Regions from separate parts of the Streptomyces endophyticus genome, predicted to be linked through region 2. Evidence: riboswitches for the same ligand, from Rfam matches in the RefSeq annotation. Region 2 holds a riboswitch; the other holds the start of a gene.
The links. A riboswitch is a leader RNA that binds a small molecule or an ion and turns the genes downstream of it on or off. The one in region 2 is predicted to bind glycine.
Positions count from the first base shown of each region.

Region 1: another riboswitch for glycine. It lies ahead of gcvT (glycine cleavage system aminomethyltransferase GcvT); the one in region 2 lies ahead of gcvP (aminomethyl-transferring glycine dehydrogenase).

Region 1 is NZ_JAOZYC010000113.1:54,547-59,810, forward strand. Features, by position in the region: gene OKJ99_RS17400 (enhanced serine sensitivity protein SseB C-terminal domain-containing protein) at 35-823, opposite strand; gene OKJ99_RS17405 (enhanced serine sensitivity protein SseB) at 951-1,775, opposite strand; gene OKJ99_RS17410 (AAA family ATPase) at 1,887-2,489, opposite strand; glycine riboswitch at 2,668-2,766, shown strand; glycine riboswitch at 2,767-2,867, shown strand; gene gcvT (glycine cleavage system aminomethyltransferase GcvT) at 2,923-4,038, shown strand; gene gcvH (glycine cleavage system protein GcvH) at 4,106-4,483, shown strand; gene glyA (serine hydroxymethyltransferase) at 4,492-5,264, shown strand, end outside.
Region 2 is NZ_JAOZYC010000193.1:7,138-12,401, reverse strand. Features, by position in the region: gene gcvP (aminomethyl-transferring glycine dehydrogenase) at 1-1,377, opposite strand, end outside; glycine riboswitch at 1,562-1,658, opposite strand; gene OKJ99_RS38690 (PRC-barrel domain-containing protein) at 1,782-2,156, shown strand; gene OKJ99_RS38685 (DNA polymerase IV) at 2,099-3,520, opposite strand; gene OKJ99_RS38680 (MerR family transcriptional regulator) at 3,567-4,190, opposite strand; gene OKJ99_RS38675 (bifunctional nuclease family protein) at 4,382-4,855, opposite strand; gene ftsR (transcriptional regulator FtsR) at 4,942-5,264, opposite strand, start outside.

The DNA.
Region 1 (5,264 bases), on a different contig from region 2:
ATTCCAGCCCGTCCGGCGATTGAGGACAATCTTTTCAGTACGTCGCCCCGTACGGCGGCGGGAATCCGTACCCACCCCCGGCGGGAGCCGCATGGGCCTCCCGGTCATAAAACGGACGTGCCTGCCGCAGCCACATCGCCACCGGGTCGTACTCGTCCGACATCGCGACCGTGGAGACCGGGAGTCCCTCGGGGACCGCCGGGATGGACTGCTGCATCATCGCCCGGACCGCGTCCACGGACGCCGGGGACGTGTCGTAGACGTCCAGGCCGATGGCGAGGTAGGGCGCGCCCAGCGTGGGCTGGACCCAGGCGCGGCGCAGGGAGCGGATCGCCGTCGTACGGTGCGCGTTCTGCGTCAGGACCGCGTAGAACTGGGGGATCTCGATGGCGGGTTCGGAGAGCCGCAGCGGGCCCGCCGGCTGCCGGTCCAGGCCGCCCGCGATGCGCCGCAGGTCGAGCCACGGGATGCCGACGCCGCCGCCCGGCGCGTGCGGGTTCAGCCAGAGCCCGTAGTGGTCCGGGTAGAGCGTGCGCGCCGCGTCGACCCCGCTCACCACCTCGTACGCCCGCGACCAGCCGGAGGCGGAGAGCTCCTGGGCGGAGGTGACGCAGGGGGCGTACGAGAAGCCGTCCACCTCCATGTTCCCGAACTGGGCGTCCGGGGAGCCGGCCTGGCCGTGCCAGAGCAGCATCCAGACCTGCCCGGCCCCGGGGTCGGCGAGGGCCTTGAGGAGCGCCTCGTACGCGTCGTAGCGTCCCGGCGTCACCTGGCGCAGCATGTGCTCGACCTGTCCGGCCGCGGCCGTGCCCGACGCGCTCACCCGTAACCGCCCCTTCGGCTCTTCAAATACGTCCGTGTCCCACATGTGGCCGGAAAGCGAAGCGCCGACCGGTCACGTCATGAAACCAGCTTAAGCGGCGATACTGACACCGACTTGACGGACGCCGTCACCCTTCTCGTACGTAGAACGGCCGTACGTGTGTACGCAGCCAGTCCGCGACCGGGTCCTGCGTCACATCCAGGAACACCAGGTTGACGGTCCAGGCCAGCGGTGCGCGGCCCAACGCCCGCCCCAGCGCGTCCAACGGAAGGTCCCGCACGGCGCCCGCGGCACCCGCGGCCTGCGACAGCTCCACGCCGATGAACAGGGACGGCTCCGCATCCTCCACGGTCGCGAGGCAGCGCCGGGCGCTCAGCACCGTGCCGAGCGCCTCGAACTCCTCACGCACCGCGGCCAGGAAGTCCATGGGGTCGAGCTGCCAGTCCGGCTCGCTCAGCACCACGCGGCCACCCGTCGCCGGGCCGTCCAGCGCCGTGCGACCGCTGCGGGCCAGCTCGGCGACGGCCGGCGGCGGCAGCGGGACGCCCACCGTGCCGTCCGGGTTCACGGCGATGCCGACCTGCGGCGGAAGGCCGCGCGCGAACTCCACGGCCGGGGCCACCGTGCAGTCCATCCGGCCACCGGTGACGGCCATGAACTGCTGCTCGGAGCTGAACACCGGGACGTAGGCCTGGCCCTCGATCTCCAGAGTCGGCAGGTCGAGGTCCCTGCTGGCGTTCGAACCGCCCCTGGGCAGCGGGATCCACACGTGGCTGCGGCCGAGCGCCTCGACGATCCGGCCGCCCGCCGAGTTCCCCGCCTGTTGGCCGAGTGCCGCGGCGAGGACCTCCTCCAACTCGTTGGCGGGCCAGCCCTGCGCGGGGTGGGCGTAGCCGCCCTCGTGCCCCTGGGCGTGACCGTGACCCGACTCCGGGGTGCCTGGGAACTCCATGACTGCCATCAACCTCTGCTGTTCTGCCCGCTGCTGTGCCCGCCCGACCTTAACTCGTCCACACAATTGGACACGGTGCGGTTCCTTCCGCTTGCGCAGGGGGTCCCGGGGTCAGTCGCCGAACGTGATCCCTCCCAGCGCCTCCATCGCCGCCCGGTCGAGCAGCACCGCGGACTCCATCCCGGCCGGCAGGTCCCCCCGCTCCGTCGAGCTGACGAGCGCCCCCACCGCCCTGCGGTGCCGGGCGAAGGCGTACCGGGACACCCCGCGGCCGCGGTCCCGCTGCCCTTCCAGGGCCGTGTCCGCCGGTACGTCGAGCAGCATCAGATGGACGGCCACCCCACGCCGCCGCGCCGTGCGGATCACCCAGCGGCGCACCCACGCCTGCGTACCGCAGTCGTGCACGACGACGCTCGCCCCCGAGCGCATCGCCCGGCGCAGCCCCACGTAGTGCGCGACGCGGACCAGCGGGCGGTACAGCCCGTACGGCAGGTAGCGCGGCATGCGCGCGGCCCAGCGCTCGCGGGTGTCCTGCGAATCGATCCGGATCTCGGTCACGGCCCGCCGCATCAGCGTCGACTTCCCGCTGCCCGGCAGGCCCGAGAGCACGACCAGGTCGCCCGCCGCGAAGGCGAGCTGCCGCGGTGTGTGGCCGCGACGGCCGCGCAGGTCCCGCACCGAGCGCTGGCCGGGGATCCGCACCCCCGCCACCACCGACGCCGAAGCGGATACCGCGTAAGCCCCCGCCACTGCCTTGTGCACCGTGATCGTCCTCCCCGTTCCGGTCACGTCACCCTTGCCCCTCAAGTGTAAAGAGAAGGTAATGCCCCTCAAGGGCTTTCCCTGTCGGACGGGCATGCAATGATGTGCCCGCAACTGCATACCGGCCGCTTGAATCCGCGCGGGAGAGTTCTGGGTACGACGAGTGCCCGGACGCCGAAGGAGCAAGTTCCTCCCTTGAATCTCTCAGGCCCCGTACCGCGCGGGCGAGGCAGATCTGAAAAGTGGGGCGTCTTTGTGACGTGACGCCCCCACCCAAGGTGCAAGCCCCTCGGGGCGAACCTCTCAGGTTCCGATGACAGATGGGGAGGACGTCTCGTACGCGATACGGGACTCCGCCATCGCCGTCATGCCCGGGAGCACCCTGATGACCCGTACGACATCTCTCGACGCCCTGCATCGTTCGCTCGGCGCCACGATGACCGACTTCGCCGGCTGGGACATGCCGCTGCGCTACGGCAGCGAGCGTGACGAGCACAACGCCGTGCGCACGCGGGCCGGTCTCTTCGACCTCTCCCACATGGGCGAGATCACGGTGTCCGGGCCCCAGGCCGTGGACCTGCTCAACCACGCCCTCGTCGGCAACATCGGCTCCGTCGGCCTCGGCCGCGCCCGCTACACCATGATCTGCCGCGCGGACGGCGGGATCCTCGACGACCTGATCGTGTACCGGCTCGGCGAGACCGAATACATGGTGGTCGCCAACGCGGGCAACGCGCAGGTCGTGCTCGACGCCCTCACCGAGCGCGCCGCCGGCTTCGACGCCGAGGTCCGCGACGACCACGACGCGTACGCGCTGCTCGCGGTGCAGGGTCCGGCCTCCGCGGCGATCGTGAAGTCCGTCACTGACGCGGACCTGGACGGCCTGAAGTACTACGCGGGGCTGCCCGGCACCGTCGCCGGTGTGCAGGCGCTCATCGCGCGCACCGGATACACCGGCGAGGACGGCTTCGAGCTGTTCGTCTCCCCCGCCGACGCCGAGAAGCTGTGGCAGGCACTGACCAAGGCGGGCGCCGAGTACGGCCTCATCCCCTGCGGCCTGTCCTGCCGTGACACGCTGCGCCTTGAGGCGGGCATGCCGCTGTACGGGCACGAGCTGACCACCGACCTCACCCCCTTCGACGCCGGTCTCGGCCGCGTCGTGAAGTTCGAAAAGACCTCCCACGGGGGCGACTTCGTGGGCCACGACGCGCTGGTCGCCGCCGCCGAGCGCGCCGAGGCCAACCCGCCCCGCAAGCTCGTCGGCCTCATCGCCGAGGGCCGCCGCGTCCCGCGCGCCGGGATGTCCGTCGTCGTGGACGGACAGGTCATCGGCGAGGTCACCTCCGGCGCCCCGTCCCCGACGCTGGGCAAGCCGATCGCGATGGCGTACGTGGACCCCGCGCACGCGGAGCCGGGTACGGCGGGTGTCGGCGTCGACATCCGCGGCAAGCACGAGCCGTACGAGGTCGTGGCCCTGCCGTTCTACAAGCGCCAGAAGTAGGCGCCCCAGCACCCCCTTGTAGCCCCGCCGTCACCAGCACCTTCCCGCGTACAGGAGAATTCGCATCATGAGCAACCCCCAGCAGCTGCGTTACAGCAAGGAGCACGAGTGGCTCTCGGCCGTCGAGGACGGCGTCGCCACGATCGGCATCACGGAGCACGCCGCGAACGCGCTCGGTGACATCGTGTTCGTCCAGCTCCCCGAGGTCGGTGACACCGTGACCGCGGGCGAGACCTGCGGCGAGCTCGAGTCGACCAAGTCCGTCTCCGACCTGTACTCCCCCGTGGGCGGCGAGGTCACCGAGATCAACCAGGACGTCGTCGACGACCCGGCCCTCGTGAACTCGGCCCCGTTCGAGGGCGGCTGGCTGTTCAAGGTCCGCCTTGCCGAGGAGCCGAAGGACCTGCTCACCGCCGACGAGTACACCGCATTCTCCGGGAGCTGACTCCACCGATGTCCGTACTGAACGAATCCCTGCACGAGCTCGACCCCGAGGTCGCCGTCGCGGTCGACGCCGAGCTGAAGCGCCAGCAGTCGACCCTCGAAATGATCGCGTCGGAGAACTTCGCCCCGGCCGCCGTCATGGAGGCCCAGGGCTCGGTCCTCACCAACAAGTACGCGGAGGGCTACCCCGGCCGCCGCTACTACGGCGGCTGCGAGCACGTCGACGTCACCGAGCAGATCGCCATCGACCGTGTGAAGGCGCTCTTCGGCGCCGAGTACGCGAACGTGCAGCCGCACTCGGGCGCCTCCGCGAACCAGGCCGCCCTCTTCGCCATCGCCAAGCCGGGCGACACGATCCTCGGCCTGGACCTGGCGCACGGCGGCCACCTCACGCACGGCATGCGCCTGAACTTCTCCGGCAAGCAGTTCAACGTGGTCCCGTACCACGTGGACGACGCGGGCCTGGTCGACATGGCCGAGGTCGAGCGGCTCGCCAAGGAGCACCGCCCCAAGGTGATCATCGCCGGCTGGTCCGCGTACCCGCGCCAGCTGGACTTCGCCGAGTTCCGTCGCATCGCCGACGAGGTCGAGGCGCTGCTCTGGGTCGACATGGCGCACTTCGCGGGCCTCGTGGCCGCGGGCCTGCACCCCAACCCGGTCCCGCACGCCGACGTCGTCACGTCCACGACGCACAAGACGCTCGGCGGCCCGCGCGGCGGCATCATCCTCGCCCGCAACAAGGACTTCGCGAAGAAGCTGAACTCGGCGGTCTTCCCGGGCTT
Region 2 (5,264 bases):
CTCGGCGTCCAGGGCCTCGATGTCCGCCTCTACACCGAACGCGCTCCACACGGCGCCCAGTTGGGCCCGCGTGGTGGTCTCGTCACAGGCGAGCGAGACGTGATCGGCGTCCACGAGGCGCAGGTTGACGCCCCCCTCGCGCGCGGCGGAGACGGCCTCGGCGGCCTTGCCCGGCACCCGCACGGTGAGGGTGTCGAAGTACGCGCCGTGCACGACCTCGACGCCGCCCGCCGTGAGCCCCGCGGCGAGCAGGGTGGCGTAGCGGTGGGTGCGCCGCGCGATCGACTTGAGGCCATCGGGCCCGTGGTACACGGCGTACATGCCGGCCATGACGGCGAGCAGCACCTGCGCGGTACAGATGTTGCTGGTCGCCTTCTCGCGGCGGATGTGCTGCTCACGGGTCTGCAGGGCGAGGCGGTACGCCTTGTTCCCGTCGGCGTCGACGGAGACACCGACGAGGCGGCCCGGCAGCGAGCGCGCGAACTTCTCGCGCACGGCCATGTATCCGGCGTGCGGACCGCCGAAGCCCATCGGGACACCGAAGCGCTGCGTCGTACCGATGGCGATGTCCGCGCCGAGGTCACCGGGCGAGGTCAGCAGCGTCAGAGCAAGAAGATCAGCGGCAACGGTGACGATGGCGCCCAGCTCGTGCGCCTGGTCGATCACGGGCTTGATGTCCCGCACGACACCGGAGGCGCCGGGGTACTGCACGAGCACACCCACGACGCCGCGCTCGGCGACCTCCGCGGGGAGGCCCTCGCTCAGGTCGGCGACGACGATCTCGACGCCGGTCGGCTCGGCGCGCGTCTCGATGACCGCGATGGTCTGCGGCAGGGCATCGGCGTCGACGACGTACACGCCGTTCTTGACCTTGCCCACGCGGCGCGAGAGAGCCATCGCCTCGGCGGCGGCCGTGCCCTCGTCGAGCAGCGAGGCGCCCGAGGTGGGCAGTCCGGTCAGCTCGGCGACCATGGTCTGGAAGTTGAGCAGCGCCTCGAGGCGGCCCTGCGAGATCTCCGGCTGGTAGGGCGTGTACGCCGTGTACCAGGAGGGGTTCTCCATGACATTGCGCAGGATGACGGGCGGCGTGAACGTCCCGTAGTAGCCGAGGCCGATCATCGAGCCGAGCACCTGGTTGCGCTCGGCGAGCGACTTCAGCTCGGCGAGCACCTCGGCCTCGCTGCGGGCTGCCGGAAGGTCGAGCGCCTCGGCGCTCTTGATCACATCGGGCACCGCGGCCGCGGTCAGCTCGTCCAGCGAGCCGTAGCCGACCTGCGCGAGCATCTTGGCCTGAGCGGCGCCATCGGGGCCGATGTGGCGCTGCTCGAAGGGGATTCCTCGCTCCAACTGGGAGAGCGGAATACGGTTGGCTGTCATGCGGAGGCCTCCTGGTCATCGCGACCTTCGAGGGGCACCATGGCGCGGGTACCCGGACGGCCTCCCCCTCTGTCATCTCAACCTGAGAGCTTCACCGGCCCACCCCGCGAAAACACGGAACACACCGGCTTGCACCGTCGGTGAGAGCGGAAACCGTGCACCCCGCCCTGCTTTCCAGAGTGACCTCGTCCGTGCGGTACATGGGCCTGAGAGATTCCGGGGAGGATTTGCTCCTTCGGCGCCTTCCGACGACTGTCGGAGGACTCTCCCGCACGGGGTCAGCAGCCGTCTGCCAGCCTACCAGCGGCTACTTGCCCAAAGCCCCCGAGTGGCCGCCTTCCACAATGTGCTCTTTCGTAGTGGTTACAGACCAGTTGCGATCATCGCGATCAGTTGGAGGGCCCGTGCAGACCGATGTCGATCCGCGCAACCTGATCGGCCGCAAGGCGTTCGACCGCAACGGGGCCAAGATCGGCACCATCGACGAGGTGTACCTGGACGACGCCACGGGCGTGCCGGAGTGGGCCGCGATACGGACCGGCCTGTTCAGCCGCGATGCCTTCGTCCCGCTCGAACCCAGCGACTTCAAGGAAGGCACGCTGCACGTGCCCTTCGAGCGCTCCCTGATCAAGGACGCCCCAGACTTCGGCGTGGGCCGCCATCTCTCCCCTGAGCAGGAGCTCCAGCTCTACGACCACTACGGTCTGGACATCACGGCTCCTCAGTCGCCCGACGTCACGTTCGGCAAGGTCGCGGGCGCGGAGGACGACCCGACCTGAGCCTCCTCGGCTCCTTCGACGAGCGGCAGCGGCTCCGCCGGCTCCAGCTCCGGATCATCGACCCGGAACGTCCGCACCCGCCCCGGCACCTCCGCGTACGGCGTCTCGAACCGCACGGTCACCCGCCCGAGCCCGCTCCCCTGCACCCACCCGGCCCCGAACTCGGCATGCCGCACATCGTGCCCGGCCAGCCACTTCCGCTCCACGGGCGTCGGCTCGGGCTCGGCCGCCTCCACGGACTCGACCGACCCCGCGTCCCCCTCCAGCTCCTCGGCGGCAGCCTCCTCCGCGGCGGCGAACTGCGCGAACAGGTCCTCCTGCGTGAAGTCGGCAAGCCCGCTGACACCGACCCCCAACAACCGCACGCCACCGGTCGTGTCCACGCCCTCCAGCAACCGCGCCGCGGCCTCCCGCACCACCCCGGGATCGTCCGTCGGCCCCCGTAGCGTCTCGGAGCGCGTCAGCGTCGAGAAGTCGTAGCGCCGCACCTTCAGCACCACGGTCCGCCCCGAGCGCTCGGCCGCTCTCAGCCGCTCCACGCACCGGCCCGCGAGCCTGCGCACCTCCATCCGGACCCGCACCCGGTCATGGATGTCCACGTCGTACGTGTCCTCGACCGATACGGACTTGGAGTCCCGCTCGGCGACGACGGGCCGCTCGTCGCGGGCCAGCGCCATCTCGTACAGATGGCTGCCGTGCGCCTTCCCGAGGAGGCGCACCAGCTCGTCCTCGCCGGCCCCCGCGATCTCCTCCACGGTCTGGATCCCGGCCCGCCGCAGATGATCCGCCGTCGCGGGCCCGACGCCGGGCAGGATCCGCACGGACCGCGGCCCGAGCAGCGCCCGCTCGGTTCCGGGCCGTATGAGCACCAGCCCGTCCGGCTTGGCCTCCTCAGAGCCGATCTTCGCGAGCATCTTGGACGCGGCGAGCCCCACGGAACCGGTCAGACCCGTCACGCGCCGGATGTCGGCCCGCAGCCGCCACCCCACGGCCTCCGCCGAAGCGGCGTCCCAGGCCGCCTCACCGGCTTCGAGATCGACGAACGCCTCGTCCAGGCTCAACGGCTCCACGAGCGGCGAAAGAGCGCCCAGAAGCTCCATCACTTGCTCGCTGATCTCCCGGTAGAGCCGGAAGCGCGGCACCAGATAGGCGGCATGCGGGGCGAGCCTTCGGGCCTGCCCCATCGGCATCGCGGAGTGCACCCCGAACTTCCGCGCCTCGTACGACGCCGTGGCCACGACACCGCGCGGACCGAGCCCGCCCACGACGACCGCTTTCCCGCGCAGGCTCGGCTTCGCCGCCTGCTCCGCAGAGGCGTAGAAGGCATCCATGTCGAGATGCAGGATCGTGGGCGCGGTTCTCACATCACTGATGCTGCCCTACGCCACTGACAACGCGGCCCCATGGACCTCACACGGCCCTGCCCCGCCGCCTCGCGAGCTCGTCCGTGGGATTCGGCGGCACGATCGTCTCGCCGGTGTCCACGCGCTCACCGTGCAACTGCGAGAGCGCGGCGTCCACGTCCCGCCAGACCACGCCCACGGCGATCCCGAAGACCCCCTGGCCGCCCTGGAGCAGATCGTGCACCTCGTCCGGCGACGTGCACTCGTACACGGTCGCGCCGTCGCTCATGAGCGTCATCCGCTCCAGGTCCCGGAAACCGCTCTCGCGCAGGTGCTGCACGGCCGTCCGGATGTTCTGCAACGAGACGCCCGTGTCCAGGAACCGCTTGACGACCTTGAGGACGACGACATCCCTGAAGCTGTAGAGCCGCTGCGTCCCCGATCCGTACGCCGAGCGCACACTGGGTTCGACAAGGCCGGTCCTGGCCCAGTAGTCGAGCTGCCGGTAGGTGATGCCGGCCGCCGCACATGCCGTCGGTCCCCGGTACCCCAGCTGCTGCTCGGAAGCGGCCGAGCCGCTCTCCCCCGCCACCGCAGGCACAGCCTGCGGGCGCTGCGGAGTGTGATCGGCCGCGCTGCCGTGAAACAGGTACGGACCGCCCGTCGCCGTACCGTCGCCGCTGCTTCTCACGCCGACCTCCTCATTGACCTGCCTTGTCGACGGTAGGCAGTCACAGGGGGTGCGTCAACGAACGCCACACTAGGCACGCCGAGTGATAATCACCCTAAGAGTGGTTTCCCGTGACCCACCGCCGGGAAAGGCTAGCCGAATGTCCCGAGGGCGCCGCCGCTCGACGGCCGGGCCCGGCCGTCGGCCGGGCGTCACTGGCTGTTGGTGCCGAAGTCCTCGGGAGAGATCTGGTCGAGGAACTCGCGGAACTTCTCCACCTCGTCCTCCTGCTCGTCGGGGATCGCGATCCCCGCGTCATCCAGGACCCCGTCACTGCCGAAGATCGGCGTACCGGTGCGCAGCGCCAGGGCTATGGCGTCCGACGGGCGGGCACTGACCTCGACCCCGCTCGCGAACACCAGCTCCGCGTAGAAGACGCCTTCGCGCAGGTCCGTGATGCGCACTTCCGTGAGCTCCTGTCCGACCGCCTCAAGGACATCCTTGAAAAGGTCGTGCGTGAGCGGACGCGCGGGCGCCATGCCCTGCTGGGCAAAGGCGATCGCGGTCGCCTCCCCCGGTCCGATCCAGATGGGGAGGTACCGGTCGCCTCCCACTTCACGCAGGAGCACGATCGGCTGGTTGGAGGGCATTTCGACCCGGACACCTACGACGTCGAGCTCGTTCACACAGCAACCCTAGGACGTGCCCGGCCGGTTTGGGTAGTCGGGCATCCACCGAGGACCGGGCCATCGGTGCTCACCCGCGCCCACGATCAGGGCAGACGCACCCCGAGCGCGGTCTGCACAAGTGCCGAGTGCAGCTTCACGGTGAGGCCTGCCAGCTCCTTGGCACGGGCCTCGGCATGCGCCCGCGTCTGCGGGTTGCGGTGCACCTTCAGCGGGGCCACCACCTGGTCCACCAGGCCCGCCTCCCGGTCCGCGGCCGCCCGCATGACGCGCAGGTGCCGCGGCCCGATCCCGAACCGGGCCAGCTCGCCGATGAGCTCGGCGACCGATACGGCGGAGGCGTCGTAGCCGCCGTCGGGCAGGGGCGTGAGGAGCCCGTACGACTCCCATTCGTCGAGCTCGTGCTCCT